Regions from separate parts of the Actinomadura sp. genome, predicted to be linked through region 1. Evidence: riboswitches for the same ligand, from Rfam matches in the RefSeq annotation. Region 1 holds a riboswitch; the other holds the start of a gene.
The links. A riboswitch is a leader RNA that binds a small molecule or an ion and turns the genes downstream of it on or off. The one in region 1 is predicted to bind cyclic di-AMP.

Region 1 (11,026 bases):
CAGCGCCCTCTACGACTACACGCGCTGGGAGTGGTTCACCGGGCCGGAGAGCGGCGCGGAGCGGACCGTCTGCGGCCCCTACGTCGACTACCTGTGCAGCGACGAGTACGTCCTGACGCTGTCGGTGCCCGTGCACGTCGCCGGGGCCTTCGCGGGCGTCGCCGCGGCGGACGTCTTCGCCCGGACGTTCGAGAACGAGATCGTCCCCGCGCTGCGCGAGATCCCGGCGCCCGCGTTCGTCGTCAACGCCCCCGGCCGGGTCATGGCGTCCAACACCGCGAGCTGGCCGCCGGGGGCCGCCTACCGCGCGAACCCCGCCCACTCGGCGCACCGGTGCGGCGACCTGTCCCTGTCCCTCGTCACCGCGGGCTGAGAGCCCCCCGTCACCGAGCCCCCCGTCACCGCGGGCGGGGCCTCAGTCGGCGTCGGGGAGGCCCAGCGCGAACGCCTGCTCCAGGTCGTGCTGGGAGTAGGTGCGGAAGGCGATGTGGGTCTCGGTGCCGACGACGCCGTCGACCTTGTTGAGCCGGCCCGGGATGACGTCGTTCAGCTCCTCGTGCCGGCGCACCCGGACCATCGCCATGAGGTCGTGGCCGCCGGTGATGGAGTAGACCTCGCTGACGCCGTCCAGCGCGGCGATCGTCTCGGCCACCTCGTGGATGCGCGCGACGTCGGCCTTGACGAACACGATCGCAGTGACCACTTCACCCTCCCGTACAGTCGGCTGCCACGACCCTATCGGCGGGCCCGGATCAGCCGCGGCTCAGGGCGGCCAGCCGCCCGGCCGGGCCGGCGCGGCGGGCGAGGAGGGCGAACGCCACCCCCGCCACGAAGCCGTAGATGTGCGCGGTGTAGGCGACGTTGCTCTTCTCGTCGCCGAGCGACAGCCACTGCAGGACGAACCAGTACCCCAGCACCACCCACACCGGCAGCCGGACCACGATGACCGGCGGCACCCAGCTGACGATGCGGCCGCGCGGGTTGAGGATCACGTAGGCGCCCATCACCCCGGCGATGGCCCCGGACGCGCCGATCAGCGGGACGGTCGAGTCGGGCGACGTCCACGCGAACCCGTAGACGGCGACGAGCCCGAACGCCAGGTAGGCGAGGAGGTAGCGCCACCGGCCGAGCCGGTCCTCGACGCCCATGCCGACGACGAACAGCGCGACCAGGTTGCCCAGCAGGTGCAGCGCGCCCGAGTGCAGGAACATCGAGGTGAACGCCGACGTCCAGGGCGCCTTGCGGAACCCGGCCGGCCCGCACTCGTGCACGATCTCGGTCGGCAGCGGCTGCTGGTCGCCGGTGGTCAGCTCCTTGGGCACCGCGCCGTACTCGTAGGTGAAGTGCGCCGCCTTGCACTGGCGGACCGCGTCCTCGCCGTACCAGGCGGCGAAGTTCGACATGGGGGTGAGCAGGAAGACCACCACGTTGGCCGCGACCAGCAGGTACGTCACCCACGGGACGCGGCGCGCCGGCTGGCTGTCGTAGAGGGGCAGTGCCACAGGGTCACCTTAGTGGGCGCCCGGCCCTCGTCCGGGACGGCTCGGGCGGCTCGTACGCCCGGTCGTAGGCGCGGTCGATCCACTCGCGCAGCCCCTCGGCGCCGTGCGCCGGGCACGTCCACGCGCCGTCGACCTCGACGAGCCGGACGCCGGGCAGGTCGAGCCAGCGCAGCACGCACTCCATCTCCTCGGCGGTGGCGCCCGCGGACGGGGGCTCGCCGAGCGCGACGCCGCCGGGCGCCTCGCCGGACGGAGGGAACACCGTCTCGGCGGTGGCGATGAGCGCGTCCACGTACGGGCGGGGCTGGGCGTGCGGCGGGACGGTCCCGGCGGCGGCGAGCCGCCCGTACCGCACGACCGACAGCTCCCAGCCGCCGTCGAACGCGGGCCGCGCCGCGACCAGCTGCGGGAGCCGGGCCAGCGCGGCGAGCCGCTGCCCGCGCGCCGCGGCGCGGACGAACGCGGCGAGCCGGTCGCGCTGGGCGGCGGCCTCCTCGTAGCGCAGCTCCGCCGCGAGCCGGTCGATGCGCACCCGCGCGGCGGCCACCACGGGCCGCACGTCGCCCTCCATGACCGAGCGCGCGGTCTCGGCGTGCACGGCGTAGGCGTCGGCGGACTCGCGGCCGTCGCAGGGCGCGCCGCAGCGCCCGATCTCGGCGAGCGCGCACGCGCGGGCCTTGCCGCGCTCGATGAGCCGGAGCGTCAGCCGCTGGGTGCACTGGCGCAGCGGGACGGCCTCGTGCAGCGCCGCGCGCGCCTCCTCGGCCTGCCGCCGGGACGGGATCGGCCCGAGGTAGCGGGCGCCGTCGGCGCGGCATTCCCGGACGATCGACAGCCGCGGGAACGGCTCCACGGTCAGCTTCAGCCAGATGGCCCGCTCGGGGAACTTCGAGCGGCGGTTGTAGCGCGGCTTGTGCTCGGCGATCAGCCGCAGCTCGCGGACCTCGGCCTCCAGGCCGGTGGCGCACACGATCGTGCGGACGTTCTCGGCGAGCCCGACCATCTCGCGGACCCGCCAGCGCGTCTCCGAGCCGGTGAAGTAGCTGCGCACGCGCGAGCGCAGGTCGCCGCTCTTGCCGACGTAGAGGACCTCGCCGGCGTGGTCCTCGAAGAGGTAGACGCCGGGGGTGCTCGGCACGTCGTCGGCGAGGTGGCGCTTGCGGCGCTGCTCGGGGGTGGGCGCCTTGGCGAAGCTCCGCATCTCCTCCAGCGAGGTGACGCCGAACGAGCCGAGCCGCTCGATGAGGCCGTGCAGGACCTCCACGGTGGCGCGGGCGTCGGCGAGGGCGCGGTGCGTCGGCTCGTTGGACGTGCGGAAGAAGCGGGCCAGGGTGCCGAGCTTGCAGTTGGGCACCTCGTCCCGGGACAGGACGCGGCGCGCCAGGTCGACGGTGTCGACCACGGGGAACGCGGGCCAGGCGTAGCCGTTCGCGGCGCAGGCGCTCTTGAGGAAGCCGATGTCGAACGGGGCGTTGTGCGCGACGAGCACGCAGCCGCGCGCGAACTCCAGGAAGGCGGGCAGCACCGACTCGATGCGCGGCGCGGCCGTCACCATCGCGGTGGTGATGCCGGTGAGCGCCGTGATGAACGGCGGTACCGGCCCGCCGGGGTCGACCAGCGTGGCCAGCTCGCCGAGCTCCTCTCCCCCGCGCACCTTCACCGCGCCGATCTCGGTGATGGCCGAGTCGGCGGCCGAGCCGCCCGTCGTCTCCAGGTCGACCACCACGAAGGTGACCTCGGAGAGCGGAGTGCCGAGGTCGTCCAGCGTCCCCTGTATCCCAGGCCCCCGGACACCGTGCGCAGCCGTCATGTGCGCGACCGTAGAGGACGCCACCGACAGAAGCCCGGGCCGCTAGGGTTGGGGGGCGCCCGCGCGTCCCGGCGCGCCGGGGGGCCGCGGGGCCGGTCCGGGGGAGCCCGGCGCGATCCGCCCGGCGCACGTCCGCCCTGGTCGCTCGCCGATTAGGACGAGGGGCGGCAGGGAAGACACAGCCCACCGGCGGCGTAGCCCGGAAGGAGCGGGATCATCGACAGCGGCCCCGAAGCGACCCCCGGCTGCGCGGAGTCCGGCGGGCAGGCCCCCCGTCCCGCGGGGGCGGCCCCTGAGCCCCCTCGGGAGGAGCGGCTGAACCGGCCCCTCCCCGAGCCGGTGCGGCAGTCCGTGGTGGAGGCGGCCGCCGAGCTGATCGGGGCGCTGGCCCCCGACGAGGTCCCCGCGCCGCTGCGCCGGTTCGCGCGCTTCGAGCGGCGCAAGCGCGCCAAGCTCGCCGGGCAGCACATCGCGGCGGTGCTGGAGAAGGACCCCGGCTTCCGGGCGCGGGTCGCCGAGCCGCTGCGCGAGGCGCAGGCCGACCTGGTGGAGGCCGTCGAGGGCGGCAGCGTGCCGCCCGCCGCCGACCCGGTGCGCGTCGCGGTGCTGGCCTACCTGCTGCGGCCCCCGGGCTGGACGGGGCTCGTCGAGTCCGCGCGCGCCGAGCTGGAACGCTCCGCGACCGCGTCGGAGGAGGAGGCCGCCGAGCGGCGCGTCGCCGCGCTGCGGGAGGAGCTGGCCACCGCGCGTGCGGCGCGCTCCGCCGAGCTGGACAAGGTGCGCGCCGAGCTGCGCGAGACCAAGGCCGAGGTGGCCGAGCTGCGCCGCAAGCTGCACGAGGCCCGCACCCGGTTCCGGGCGGCGGAGGAGCGCGCGGACGCGCTCGCGGCCGAGAGCGAGCGGGAGCTGGCCGCCGCGCGCGAGTCGACCGCCGCGTCCGAGAAGGAGCTGCGGAGGCTGCGGGCCCGCGCCGCGCGGGCGGAGGCCGCCGCGGAGGCCGCCAAGCGGGCCGCGCGCGAGGGCCGCAACGTCGACGACGTGCGGCTGCGGATGCTGCTCGACACGCTCGTGGACGCGGCGCAGGGCGTCCGCCGCGAGCTGGCGCTGCCGTCCACGATCGGGCGCCCCGCCGACCTGGTCGGCGGGCAGGCGCACCGGGCGCTGCCCGGCCGGGCGCTGTCCGACGGCGACCCGCAGCTGCTCGACCGGCTGCTGACCCTGCCGCAGGTGCACCTGGTGGTGGACGGCTACAACGTCACGAAGACCGGGTACGGCGAGCTGCCGCTGGCGGACCAGCGCAACCGGCTGGTGTCCGGGCTCGGCGGGCTCGCGGCGCAGACCCGCGCGGAGGTGACGTGCGTGTTCGACGGCGCCGAGCTGGACGCGCCGGTGGCGATCGCGGCGCCGCGCGGCGTGCGGGTGAAGTTCAGCGCCCCGGGGCAGACGGCGGACGAGCTGATCGCCGAGCTGGTGCGGGCCGAGCCGCCGGGCCGCCCCGTGGTCGTGGTGTCCTCGGACCGCGAGGTCGCCGACGCGGCCCGCCGCGCCGACGCCCGGCCCTGCCCGTCCACGCTCCTGCTGCGCCGGCTGGGCCGGTCCTAGGCCGCACCGGCATAAGGAAGCCATAAGGCTGCGATAAGGGACGGGTCGCACTCCGTGATCATTTCGTCACGAAAACGAGACAATGATCGTCGATGTCAATTAAAGAGTGACGAACCGGTTGTGACGGGTGTTGCCCGTCGCTAATGTCGTCCGCTGACGTCGTGGACGAGAGGGGCGAAACCGACCGTGGCCAAAGATCTCATCGGGGCACCAGCGAAGGGGCGTGACCGGAGAGGCGGCTCGGCGAGAAGAGGCGCTTCGCGCCGCATGGCGGCCGTCGCCTGCCTCACCCTGACGGCCTCCCTCGCGTCTCCCCCGATGGCGGCGCACGCCGACCCCAAGCCGACCAGGGCGCAGGTCCAGAAGAAGCTCACCAAGCTCGCCGAGCAGACGGACCAGTTGGTCGAGCAGTACAACCAGCTCCGGGAGAAGCTCAAGGTCGCCAAGAAGAAGTTCGACAACGCGGCGGACGCGGCCAAGCGGGAGCAGGCGGCCTTCGAGGAGCAGCGCTCCAAGATCGCCCAGATGGCGGCCGCCGCCTACAAGAACGGCGACTCCGCGGACGTGACGGGCTTCGTCGGCAGCAAGGACCCGCAGGCGATCCTCGACCAGGCGGCCGTGTTCTCCCACCTGTCGCACGAGCGCAGCTCCCAGCTCACCCAGTTCCTCGCGACCGCCCAGCGGCTCCGCCGCGAGGAGTCGCAGGCCAAGACCGCCCTCGACGAGGTCAAGGCCAAGACCAAGGAGCTGCAGGCGAAGAAGAACAAGCTCGACAAGGAGGTCGCCAAGCAGAAGAAGCTGCTGCGCAGCCTCGGCGGCGGCACCTCCTCCGGCGGGTCCTCGGGCGGCACCGGCGGCACCTACAACGGCCCGGCCAGCGGCCCGGCCCGCAAGGCGCTCGACTTCGCCTACGCGCAGCTCGGCAAGCCGTACCAGTACGGCGCCGAGGGCCCGAACTCCTACGACTGCTCCGGCCTCACGATGAAGGCGTGGGCGGCCGCGGGGGTCAACATCACCCGCACGACCAACTCGCAGTACGCCGCGACCAAGCGGGTGGCGAAGAGCGACCTGCAGCCCGGCGACCTGGTCTTCTTCAGCGGCCTCGGCCACGTCGGCATGTACGTGGGCGGCGGCAAGATGATCCACGCCCCGCGCACCGGCAAGACCGTCGAGGTGGTCAGCATCACCTCGGGCTACTACCTGAGCAACTACTACGGCGCCGGGCGCCCCTGACGCCCCGCCCCGCACGCCCCTCGCGGGTGTGACGGAGCTCTCCCCGACGACGGACCAGGTCTGACCTGGTCCGTTGTTGATTTTGGGGGGGTTTGCCTTCTGTTGGGGCTTTGGTACCTTGTCACCACCCCGGCGCCCTCCAGACGCCGTGGCCCCGCGGCGCCCACCAGGCGCCTCGGTCCCACGCGGCGCATCCAGCCGCCGCGTACCGGCGGCGCGAGCCACGCGCCGTCCTCCCTCCCCGGGCGACACGATCCACGTGCCGTCCAGCGGCACCGGACGGTGCCGCGGCGGTCCGCCCCCGGACCGCGGCCGGCCCGGCCACCGTGCGCACGCTCACGGCGTGCATGGCGCTGAGAGCGCAGCCACGGCGGTCCTCGCGGGTCAGGCCCCCAGGACGCCCCGGCAACGGCCGGCGTCCGCGCACAACATCAGGAGCCGCTCGTTCGCACGCGGGAGACAGGTCCCGCGCCGGGCCCCATCTCGCCCCCAGGAACGCAGCGGCAGCGCCGAGTCCGCGTCAACGCGGAACCGGGGACCCACACCGCCGGAGTCCGGGAGACCTCCCGGACGGGCATTCCGGCACCCGGGGTGAATCGGTGCGTCTCTCCCGGCCCCGTTCCGGTAGAGCCCGCCGTAGGGCCACTTCCACGCCCGAACCCGTCAGCTAACCCGGTAGGCGTCTGGAAGAACGAAGGAGTGAGTTCCGCAGCGTTGCCTGGGCGTGGCCGCCCGACGCGCGGCCACGCCCGAGCACACTGCACTCCGCGGACGCCCCCGTCCCGCGGAGCCCCCATCCGAACCGGCGTGCCCTCCGGCACGCCACCGCCGAGTCCGCGGTCCGCCGCGCGCACACGCGCGCCCGGACGCGGAGCCGGGGACCCATCGTGTCCTTTTTCGGGGTGAATCGGCATGCCCGCCATGGGCGGCCGTAGGGCGGCTTCCACGCCCGAACCCGTCAGCTAACCCGGTAGGCGGCATGGAAGTCGAGGAGATGTCCCCCCGTGCCAGGCGCACATCGCAAGAAGACAGCGGGCAAGCACCGCAAGCCCTCCACCCTGTCCGTCACCTGGCGGACGACCGGCGGCGTGCTCGTCGGCGCCGCCGTGCTCGGCACCGCCGCGGCCACCGCGCAGGCGTCCGTCCTGCCGTTCGCCTCCGCGCCGGCGGCCGCCGCGGCGGCCGGCGTCACCACGGCGAAGAAGGCCGCCGGCGGCTCGTCCAAGGGCGCGTCCAAGGACAGATCGGCCCGGACGGCGGAGAAGGCCCCCGGGAAGCCCGGGAAGAGCCCGGACGGCCAGCGCCCGCGGGGCGGGCCGGTGAAGAAGCCGAAGGCGGCCGCCCCCGGGAAGTCCGGGGACGCGCGGCCCACCGCCGAGGAGGCCATCGAGATCGCCAAGTCGCAGGTGGGCGTCACCGAGGACGGCGGCGGCGAGACCAAGTTCCAGAAGTGGTACATGGGCACCGCCCGCGCCAAGGAGACCGTCGCCCGCGACGGCGGCTCCATCAGCGGCTACAGCGACGCGCAGTGGTGCGACATGTTCGTCTCCTGGGTCGGCGAGCAGCTCGGCTTCACCGACCAGATCGGCATCGACGCCTGGACGGTCGCCCACGCCCGCTGGTTCCGGCAGCACGGCCGCTGGGGCACCGAGCCGCGGCCCGGCGCGATCGTCTTCTACGCGTGGAGCGGCGGCAAGGCCGTCAAGGACATCCGGCACGTCGGCATCGTGGTCAAGAAGATCGACGGCGACACCATCGAGGCCGTCGAAGGCAACACCGGCAACGCCGTCAAGATCAAGAAGCGCTCGGCCGACGACGTCGTCGGCTACGGATACCCCGACTACCGGTCATGACGGCGCTCCGGGCGGCGCGGGCTGCATAGGATCGCGGCCATGGAGGACGGTCCGGAGCGCGGGGGCTCCCTGTCGCGGCGCAGGGTCCTCGCCCTCGGCGCGGGCGGCGCCGCCGCGCTGCTGGCGGGCGGCGCCGGCCTCCTCGGCGCCCGGCCGGGCGGCGGCGCGCCGCCGCGGGACCGCGCCTCCCGCGGCGATCCGTCCGGCGCGGCCGGGGCGTTCGCGCCCGAGGCCGCCGCCCCCCTCTTCGCCAACCGCGCGCGAGCCGTGCGGGACGGCGACCGCGCCGCCTTCCTCGCCACGGTCGGCAGTGCGCCCCGGGCGTTCCAGGACGTCCAGTCCCGCATGTTCGACAACCTCCGCAGGCTTCCCCTGGAGGGCTGGCAGGAGCGCGTCGTCGCCACCCAGGCGGCGGACGGGAGGGGCGCCGTCGTCCGCACGGAGATGCGCTACAGGCTGCGCGGCTACGACAGGGGCTACGCGGCCCGCACCCGCTACCTCGCCCTGGCGCCGCGCTCGGGCTCCTGGACGGTCGTCGGGGACGGAGCGTCCCACGGGCTCACCGACGACGCCTGCATCTGGGACGGCGGCCCCCTGAGCGTGGTGAAGGGCCGCGCCGGCCTCGTCATAGGCGACGCGGGCGGCCTCGAAGGCATCGCCGAGCGCCTGGACGCCGCCGTGCCCGTCGTCACGAGCGTCGTCGGCCGCGGGTGGGCGCAGCGGGTCGTCGCCCTCGTCCCCGCGGACACGGCCCTCGCGTCGGCGCTCGCGGGCCCCGGCCAGAGCCTCGACGAGATCGCCGCGCTCGCGACCGTCGTGCCGGCGGCGGGCGCCGGCCGGGGCGAGGACCGCGTCATCGTCTCCCCCGGCACCTTCGGCCGCCTCAACGGCCTCGGCCGCGACGTCGTCCTCACCCACGAGCTGACCCACGTCGCCATGGGCGGCGCCCGCGACCGGCGGACCCCGCTGTGGCTCATCGAGGGCTTCGCCGACTACGTCGGGTACCGGCGCGTCAAGATCAGCGTGCGGTCGGCGGCGGGCGAGCTGCGCCGCGAGGTCGCCGCGGGGCGGGTCCCGGCCGCGCTGCCTGCGGCGGCCGCGTTCGCGGGCGGCTCCCCGCGCCTGTCCCAGGCGTACCAGGAGTCCTGGCTCGCCTGCCGGATGGTCGCCGACCGGTACGGTGAGGCGGCGCTCGTCCGGCTCTACCGGACGGCCGGGCGCGTCTCGGAGGCCGCCGCGCTGCGCGACGTGCTCGGTCTCACCCGGGACCGCTTCACCGCCCTCTGGCGCGACTACGTGAAGAAGGAGCTGCTCAGATGAGCGAGCGAAGCGATCCGGAGGACGCCGGGGGCCGTCCCCCCATGAAGGACCTGGCGGACGAACGGGCGGACGAGCGGGCGGGCGAGGCGCGGGGCGAGAGCGCGGAGGGCGGAGCGTCCGGTGCCGCGCGGGCGCGGCGGCCCCGCGTCGCCGCGGCCGTCGCCGCCGCCGTGCTGTTCGCCGCCGTCGCGGCCGTCCTCGCGCTGACCACCCCGTGGAACCCGCTGCCGGGGCATGTGCCCGGCGGCCGCGTGCGGGCCGATCCCGCGCTCGACTTCACGCCGGCCGAGATCGCCCGCTCCAGGGCGTTCGACTCGGCCGTCAACCCGCCCGCGTACGCGGGGCTCCTGGCCGGCGTCGCGGTGATCCTCGTCCTCGGTTTCACGCCGCTCGGCGCCCGCTTCATCGGCCTGGTCACCGCCCGCACCCGGCGCCGCCCCCTCAAGGTCATGGTCGCGGCGGCGGCGCTGACGGCGCTGCTGCGCGTCGCCGGGCTGCCGTTCGACGTGTGGCGCGAGTCGGTGCTGCGCCGGTACGGGCTGTCCACGCAGAGCCGGCCCGCGTGGCTCGTCGACCAGCTGAAGTCGCTCGGCGTCACGTGGGTCATCTGCACGATCGCGCTGCTGCTCCTGTACGCCCTCGTCCGCCGGTTCCCCCGCTACTGGTGGACGGGCGCCGCCGCCGGGGGATTCCTCCTCGTGGTGCTGGTGTCGTTCATCTACCCGGTGGTCGTCGAGCCGGTGTTCAACGACTTCCACTCGCTGCGGCAGGGGCGGCTGCGCACCGAGCTCCTCGCGATGGCGGAGCGGGACGGAGTGCCCGTGAAGGACGTCCTGGTCGCGGACGCCTCCCGCCGGACGACGTCGCTGAACGCCTACGTGTCCGGGTTCGGCTCCACGCGCCGCATCGTCCTCTACGACACGCTGCTGAGGTCCCCGCGCCCGCGGATCGAGTCGATCGTGGGGCACGAGCTGGGCCACGCCAAACGCGACGACGTCCTGTGGGGCACGCTCGTGGGCGCGCTGGGCATCGCGGGGGCCCTGTGCCTCCTCTACCTCCTGATGACCTCTCCGCGGCTCCTGCGGCGCGCGGGGGTCGATCCCGGCGGCGCGCCGGACGAGCCGGACGGCCGGCGCGGCGCGGCGGACCCGCGCACCATCGCGCTGCTGCTCGCGCTCGTCACCGCCGGGACGCAGCTCGCCGCGCCCGTGCAGAACCTGGTCAGCCGGCGCATCGAGGCCCGCGCGGACGCGCACGCGCTGAACCTCACCCGCGACCCGTCGACGTTCGTGTCCATGCAGCACGAGCTGTCGGTGCGCAACATCTCCGACCTGAGCCCCGACGCCCTGGAGTACGTCCTCTGGATGACGCACCCGTCCGGGCCCGACCGGATCGCGATGGCCCGCGACTGGGCGCGCATGAACGGGGTCGGGGTCCCGCCGCCGCTCCGCTGAACGGGCACGGCGGCGGGACGCGCGGCGGTCAGTTCCCCTCGGCGCCCTGCTTCGCCGGCGCCTCGGGGTTCCGGCCCTGCTGCGAGGACAGCGTCGCCGCGTCCGCGTGCGGCGCGGTCGTCACCGGCCGCTTCAGCGCGCTGCCCTTCACCCAGTCGTTCCAGCCGAGCTGCCAGTAGCCCCAGCCGTTGTCGGGCTCCAGCTCCCGCTTGCTGCCGGTCACCTTCACCACGTCGCCGCGTTGGCTGAGCT
Region 2 (6,215 bases), on a different contig from region 1:
CGCTGGCCCGGTTCGGCGAGGTCAGCCGCCATCGCGGCCCTACTCCGCGTACTCGGTGTACTCGGTGTACTCGTCGTACGTGCCGCGCTCGTCGATGACGAGCGTGTCGGCGAAGCGGTCGTGCAGGGCCTGGTGCAGGGGCTGGTCCCAGATCGCCCACAGGTAGGCCATCAGGCCGCCCACCCAGACCAGTGCCATCCCGTAGGCGGCGTACTCCCACACCATCACCGCCAGGACGAGGAAGAAGAAGACACCGATCTGGTAGCCGATGTGGACGATCCCCGCCCGCCACACGGCCTGCGTGGTGGTCATCGGCCGCCCCACAGGACGCGCCTGCACGATGCCCAGCCCCATGACGCGTTTGCCCAGCGTCCGCCCCCACATGGAGAGCTGGACGGCCTCGTAGAGGAACGGCAGCACCGACATGACGCAGAACAGCGTGAAGATGATGGGCCAGTTCCAGATGCCGCCCTCGTCCTGGTCGCTGCCGCTCTTGTCGCCGAGCCCGAAGGCGGCGACCGTCACGGGCAGGATGAGCGCGAAACCGAAGACCGCGACGAGGGCGTTGTCGAGGAGCCGGGCGCCGGCCCGCCGGAGGATCGGGGCGAGCTGCGGTTCGTCGCCATGGGAGCCGCCGTACTCGCCGTAGGACGCCTCGTAGGTCTGCCCCCAGCCCTGTTGAGGCTCCTGCCACTGCTGCTGGGGCGAGGGCTGCTGCCACTGCTGTTGTGACGGCTGCCGGGGCTGCTGCCACTGGGGACCCTGGTACGGGGGCGGGGGGCCGTAGGAACCCTGCCCCTGCGGCGCTCGGTAACGCCGACCACGGTTGGGGGAATCGCTCATTGGGTCAGTCCTCCAGGCGAAGCAACATCCGGGTGTTGCCCAACGTATTCGGCTTGACCCGGTCGAGGTCCAAGAACTCCGCGACGCCTTCGTCGTAAGAGCGGAGAAGCTCCTCGTACACCTCTGGCGCCACCGGAGTCCCGAGGATCGGCTGGAAGCCGTGGCGGCCGAAGAACTCCACCTCGAAGGTAAGGCAGAACACCCTCCGCACGCCGAGTTCCCGCGCGGTGTCGAGCAGCCGGGCGACGATGCGGTGCCCGATGCCGCGTCCGCCGTACCCCTTGTCCACGGCGACGGAGCGGACCTCGGCGAGGTCCTCCCACATCACGTGGAGGGCGCCGCAGCCCACGACGCGACCCGGCTCCCCCTGCCGGACCTCCTCGGCGACCCAGAACTCCTGGACGTCCTCGTACAGCTTCACCGTCGACTTCTTCAGCAGGCGTCGCCCCGACCCGGCGTACAGATCGACCAGCCTGCGGATCTCCTGAACGTCGGCGGTGCGGGCACGCCGGATCACGACCTCCACAAACAGGCGAGATTATCGAACACCTGGTCTTATCGAACGCACGCGTAGGCAGACGTGCCGCGGCCGCCTTCCAAGAAGAACTAGATAGAAACAACTAGGCACGGCTATCGGCGTTCGAAAAGTGACGCGCACCACAGCTCCCCGTTACTGAACGTGCTCGGCGCAACACGCGCCTCGCCGCACGACCTGCGATTTCACCTGTTCTGGTTGGCATCCCTTGCGCGTTCCGTTAGTGTCCATCGCTGACGTCGGCCACCCGCAGAACGGAGGCCGCACCGCCGAGTCCCGCGGGTCGCAACCAGCGCCCCGGGGAGCCGGGGACCCACTTTCGGAGCGTTCGGGGATGCGTCCCCCGGACCGGCGCCGTCAGGGGTGAATCCGCAACGCCGCGGCACTGCCCGCGCATGCTCGCGGACGGGCTGCTCCGGCCCCAACCCGTCAGCTAACCCGGTAGGCGGACGAGGAGAGGAGAATTCGTGCAGCAATCGCGGCCTGCATCTCTTTCACGTTTTCGCGGCCGCGCGGTCACCGTCGCCGGCGCGCTCATCGCCCTGACGGCCGCACCGCACGTCATCGCCCCGCAATCCACCGCCGTCGCGCACGCCGACCCGAAGCCGTCCACCAAGGAGCTCCGGTCCCAGGCGTTCAAGCTCGCCGACCAGCTGGAGCAGCTGACCGAGCAGTACAACGGCCTGAAGGTGAAGCTGGCGCAGTCGCAGCGCGCCGCCAAGGTCGCCGCCGAGAACGCCGAGCGGCAGGAGAAGGCGCTCCAGGCCATCCGCCAGAAGGTCGGCGCGCTGGCCGCGACCAGCTACATGCAGGGCGGCTCCGATCCCACGGTCTCCTTCGTCGCCTCCCAGGACCCGCAGGCCGTCCTCGACCAGGCCGCCACCCTCCACTACTTCGCCAAGCAGGACAGCACCAAGGTCCTCGGGCTCATGCAGGCCATGCAGGCCGCCCAGCGCGCCCGCAAGTCCGCCGAGGCGCGCGCCAAGCAGGTCAAGGACCTGCGCACCAAGCTGGAGTCGCAGCGCAAGAAGGTCACCGCGGCCTACGAGAAGGTGCGCGGCACGATCGTCAAGCGCGACCCGACCCAGCTCGCCAAGCTGCCCGTCATCGGCACCGGCAAGGCCGCGCAGGCGCTGCGGTACGCCATGACCAAGCTCGGCCGCCCGTACGTCTGGGGCGCCGCCGGCCCGAACAGCTTCGACTGCTCCGGCCTGACGATGTGGGCCTACAGGCAGGTGGGCATCAACCTGCCGCACTACACCGGCAGCCAGTGGAACGCGGGAACCCACGTGTCGCGCAGCCAGCTGCAGCCGGGCGACCTCGTGTTCTTCTACTCCGACCTGCACCACATGGGGATGTACGTCGGTGACGGCAAGATGATCCACGCGCCCCAGACGGGTGACGTCGTGAAGATCGTGCCTCTGGCCGGTCGTCCCTTCGCCGGCGCCGTCCGGGTCGCCTAGCGGCCCTTGCCCCGGAACGGCCTTGCCCGGTCACCCGTGCACATGGTGAAGAGACCCATCGGCGTGGGCTTCGAACACCGTCCGCGGCGACGCCTCCTGCAGGGACCTACCTGCCAGGGCGCCGGCGCCGCCGCTGCGGGGTCGGACGGGATTCGACCGTGTTCGCCGCCTGGATCTCTCGGTGACGCTCGCCCGTCCCCTGGCGAGCGTCGGGGTGGAGCCGGCTAGATGAGCTGCCTCCGGGCCGCCCACACCACGGCCTCGATAGGGGTGTTGACCTCCAGCCGGTCGCAGATCGTCCGCAACCGGCGCCGCAGGGTCCGTGCGCTCAGCTCCAGCTTGCGCGCCGCCACATCGGCGGTGACACCGCTCGCGATCTGTGCGAGCAACCGGATCTCCTCCTCGCTCAGCCCGAAATCGTCGGTGCCACGACGTGCGAGTGTGGCTGTTTCCACTCCGTCCTCCCTCGTCCGTGGTGATGACCGCGGGGATGCAGCCGTCCGCTGCACAGGCACGGGTTGGGCCTCTGTACGCGTTGGGTTGCCGGGTCCGGAGCCTTCCGGACTTAGATCATCGGGTTCCTTTTCTGTCTCGCGCGCTTGGCCGGAGGTGGCCGCCTGGCCGATTGCGGGGTCGTTCGGGGGAACTCCGGGTGACGATTCACTCGTTGGTCGTCCGAGGGAGACGGGATGAGATCGCCAGCCATCCGCACCCGTCCCTTCTCGTCGAACTCGCCAGATCTCGCCGCGGACCAAGATCGTGAATCGTTTCAAGCTACGCTTCGGCTCGGAACGCTAGGCGGCCGGATCCGGCCCGTCAAGCGTTGTCCAAATGCGCTACGCGTCCGTTTAGTGACGCTGCGTAGTCGCAGCAGCGGACACATGCCGTGCATAACGCCACTACCTGGGGAAACTCTCCCGGGTCGGGACGAGGAGCGAGTTGCCACAGACCAGTATTCGTGAGGTCGCGAGGCGTGCTGGAGTCTCAGTTGGGACCGTTTCGAATGTCCTAAACCGGCCAGACCTCGTGGCCGAAGCTACCCGTGACCGCGTGCGCGCGGCGATCGAGGAGCTCGGATTCGTGCGGAACGAGTCCGCGCGCCGGCTCCGCCGGGGCCCCGAGCGCACCGCGGGCGAGTTCGGCGACCAGCCGCGCCGGGCCTTCGGCATCGTCGTCGAGGACCTCGCCAACCCGTACGCGTCCGATGTCGCGCGCGGCGCCGAGGCGGCGCTGAACGCGGCCGGCCATGACGCCCTCTGGCTGTCCAGCGACCACTCCTCCGCCAAGGAGCGCCGCTCCCTGGAACTCCTGGAGGAGCAGCGCGCCGCCGGGGTCTTGATCATCCCGGTCGGGCTGGACCCGGGGGACATCTCCCGGTTCCGCGCCGCCGGCATGAGCGTGGTGCTGATCGACCGCGACTCCTCGCACGCCTGCTCGGCCCGCGTCGACCATGTCGCGGGCGGCGAGATCGCCGCCGCGCACCTGCTCGGCATCGGCCGGGCGCGGATCGTGTTCGTGACCGGCGTCCCTGAGCCGCAGCCCTGCGTGGAACGCCGCGACGGCGCCGCCCGGACGATCGTCGAGGCCGGGTTCGGCAAGCCCGCCACGCTCGTCCAGGACGCCCTGAGCCCCACCGAGGGGCAGGCCGCCGCCCACGCGGTGATGGCGATGTCGCCGCGCCCCGACGGCGTGTTCTGCGCCAACGACCTGCTGGCCATCGGGCTGATCAACGAGCTGACCCGGCTCGGCGTCCGCGTCCCGGCGGACATCGCCGTCATCGGCTACGACGACATCGAGCTGGCCGCGAGCGCCGCCGTCCCGCTGACCACGGTCCGGCAGCCGCGCCGGGAGCTGGGCTGGGAGGCCGCCGAGCTCGCGCTGGCCGAGATGGCCGAGGGCAAGTCCCACCAGCACCGCCAGGTCGTGCAGCGCCCCGAACTGGTCGTCCGCGAAAGCGCTTAACGCCCCGTCCCCGTCACCCTGTTGACATCTCGTCTGATTTCCGGGTGACTGGGGGCATGGAGGACAGGACGGGGCAGGTCGTCGAGGTCGAGGCCGCGGCGGTCCTCGGGTTCGATCCGGGGGATCCGGCCTTCCGGGCCGACCCCTACCCGCACTACCGCCGCCTCGCGCGCGCCGGGAGCCGCCTGCACCGGACGGACGTCGGCCTCCGCGTGACCACCTCCCACGAGCTGTGCGAGCGGGTGCTGCGCGACCCCCGGTTCGGGCACCGGCCCGAGGGCGGCGGGCTGTGGCGCGAGTCCCGCGCCCGGAACCGGTCGTTCCTGACCATGGACCCGCCCGACCACACCCGGCTCCGGCGGCTGGTCAGCAAGGCGTTCACCCCGAGGCTCGTCGAGCGGCTGCGGCCGCGGGTGGAGGCGCTGGTCGACGAGCTGCTGGACGGCGTGTCCGGCGAGGTCGACCTGATCGCCGCGCTGGCCTACCCGCTGCCCGTCATCGTGATCAGCGAGATGCTCGGCGTCCCCGCCAGGGACCGCGACCTGTTCAAAGGCTGGTCCGACAGCCTCGCACGCGGCCTCGACCCCGACTTCCTCCTGCCGGAGGCCGAGATCCGGCTGCGCGAGAAGGCCCGTGAGGAGTTCGCGGTCTACTTCCGGGAGCTGGCCGCCCAGCGGCGCCTCCGGCCTCGGGACGACCTCGTGAGCGCGCTCGTGGACGTCTCCGACGGCGGGGACGTCCTGTCGGAGGAGGAACTCCTCGCGACGTGCGTGCTGCTGCTCGTGGCAGGGCACGAGACGACCGTGAACCTCATCGGGAACGGCGCTTTGGCGCTGCTCCGCGACCCCGCGCAGCTGGAGCTGTTCCGGCGGCACCCTCAGAACGTCCCGGCCGCCGTTGAGGAGCTTCTGCGCTACGACCCGCCCGTCCAGCTCACCCTCAGGGCCGCTTTGGAGGACGTCGACCTCGACGGGACGCTCATCGAACGCGGGAAGCTCATCCTGCTGCTGACGGGTGCCGCCAACCGCGACCCGTCCGTGTTCGACGATCCGGACCGGCTGGACCTGACGCGCTACATCGAGGGACGCGACGCCCCGCGGCACCTTTCGTTCGGCCACGGCATCCACTTCTGCCTGGGGGCGCCCTTGGCCCGGCTGGAGGGCCAGGTCGCGCTCAGGAAACTGTTCGAACGCGACGTGGCCCTCGCCGGGCAGGACCTCGTCTACCGGGACAACCTCGTCCTGCGGGGCCTGCGCGACCTCCCGGTCGTCATTCGGGCTTGACCAGCGGGAAGAGGATCGTCTCGCGGATGCCCTTGCCGGTGAACGCCATGATCATCCGGTCGATGCCGACGCCCACGCCGCCCGTCGGGGGCATCGCGTACTCCAGCGCGCGCAGGAAGTCCTCGTCCA

Region 2: another riboswitch for cyclic di-AMP. It lies ahead of ACIWVC_RS28680 (NlpC/P60 family protein); the one in region 1 lies ahead of ACIWVC_RS04340 (CHAP domain-containing protein).

Annotation. Positions count from the first base shown of each region.
Region 1 is NZ_JBIQHY010000006.1:94,507-105,532, forward strand. Features, by position in the region: gene ACIWVC_RS04310 (hypothetical protein) at 1-373, shown strand, start outside; gene ACIWVC_RS04315 (Lrp/AsnC family transcriptional regulator) at 416-703, opposite strand; gene ACIWVC_RS04320 (rhomboid family intramembrane serine protease) at 753-1,502, opposite strand; gene ACIWVC_RS04325 (DEDD exonuclease domain-containing protein) at 1,507-3,312, opposite strand; gene ACIWVC_RS04330 (NYN domain-containing protein) at 3,652-4,914, shown strand; gene ACIWVC_RS04335 (NlpC/P60 family protein) at 5,182-6,147, shown strand; cyclic di-AMP (ydaO/yuaA leader) riboswitch at 6,645-6,844, shown strand; cyclic di-AMP (ydaO/yuaA leader) riboswitch at 6,997-7,140, shown strand; gene ACIWVC_RS04340 (CHAP domain-containing protein) at 7,152-8,000, shown strand; gene ACIWVC_RS04345 (hypothetical protein) at 8,040-9,320, shown strand; gene ACIWVC_RS04350 (M48 family metallopeptidase) at 9,317-10,774, shown strand; gene ACIWVC_RS04355 (Ig-like domain-containing protein) at 10,803-11,026, opposite strand, start outside.
Region 2 is NZ_JBIQHY010000119.1:10,885-17,099, reverse strand. Features, by position in the region: gene ACIWVC_RS28695 (RDD family protein) at 1-32, opposite strand, end outside; gene ACIWVC_RS28690 (RDD family protein) at 40-843, opposite strand; gene ACIWVC_RS28685 (amino-acid N-acetyltransferase) at 848-1,369, opposite strand; cyclic di-AMP (ydaO/yuaA leader) riboswitch at 1,662-1,842, shown strand; gene ACIWVC_RS28680 (NlpC/P60 family protein) at 1,846-2,841, shown strand; gene ACIWVC_RS28675 (LuxR C-terminal-related transcriptional regulator) at 3,066-3,296, opposite strand; gene ACIWVC_RS28670 (LacI family DNA-binding transcriptional regulator) at 3,781-4,803, shown strand; gene ACIWVC_RS28665 (cytochrome P450) at 4,860-6,086, shown strand; gene lysX (bifunctional lysylphosphatidylglycerol synthetase/lysine--tRNA ligase LysX) at 6,073-6,215, opposite strand, start outside.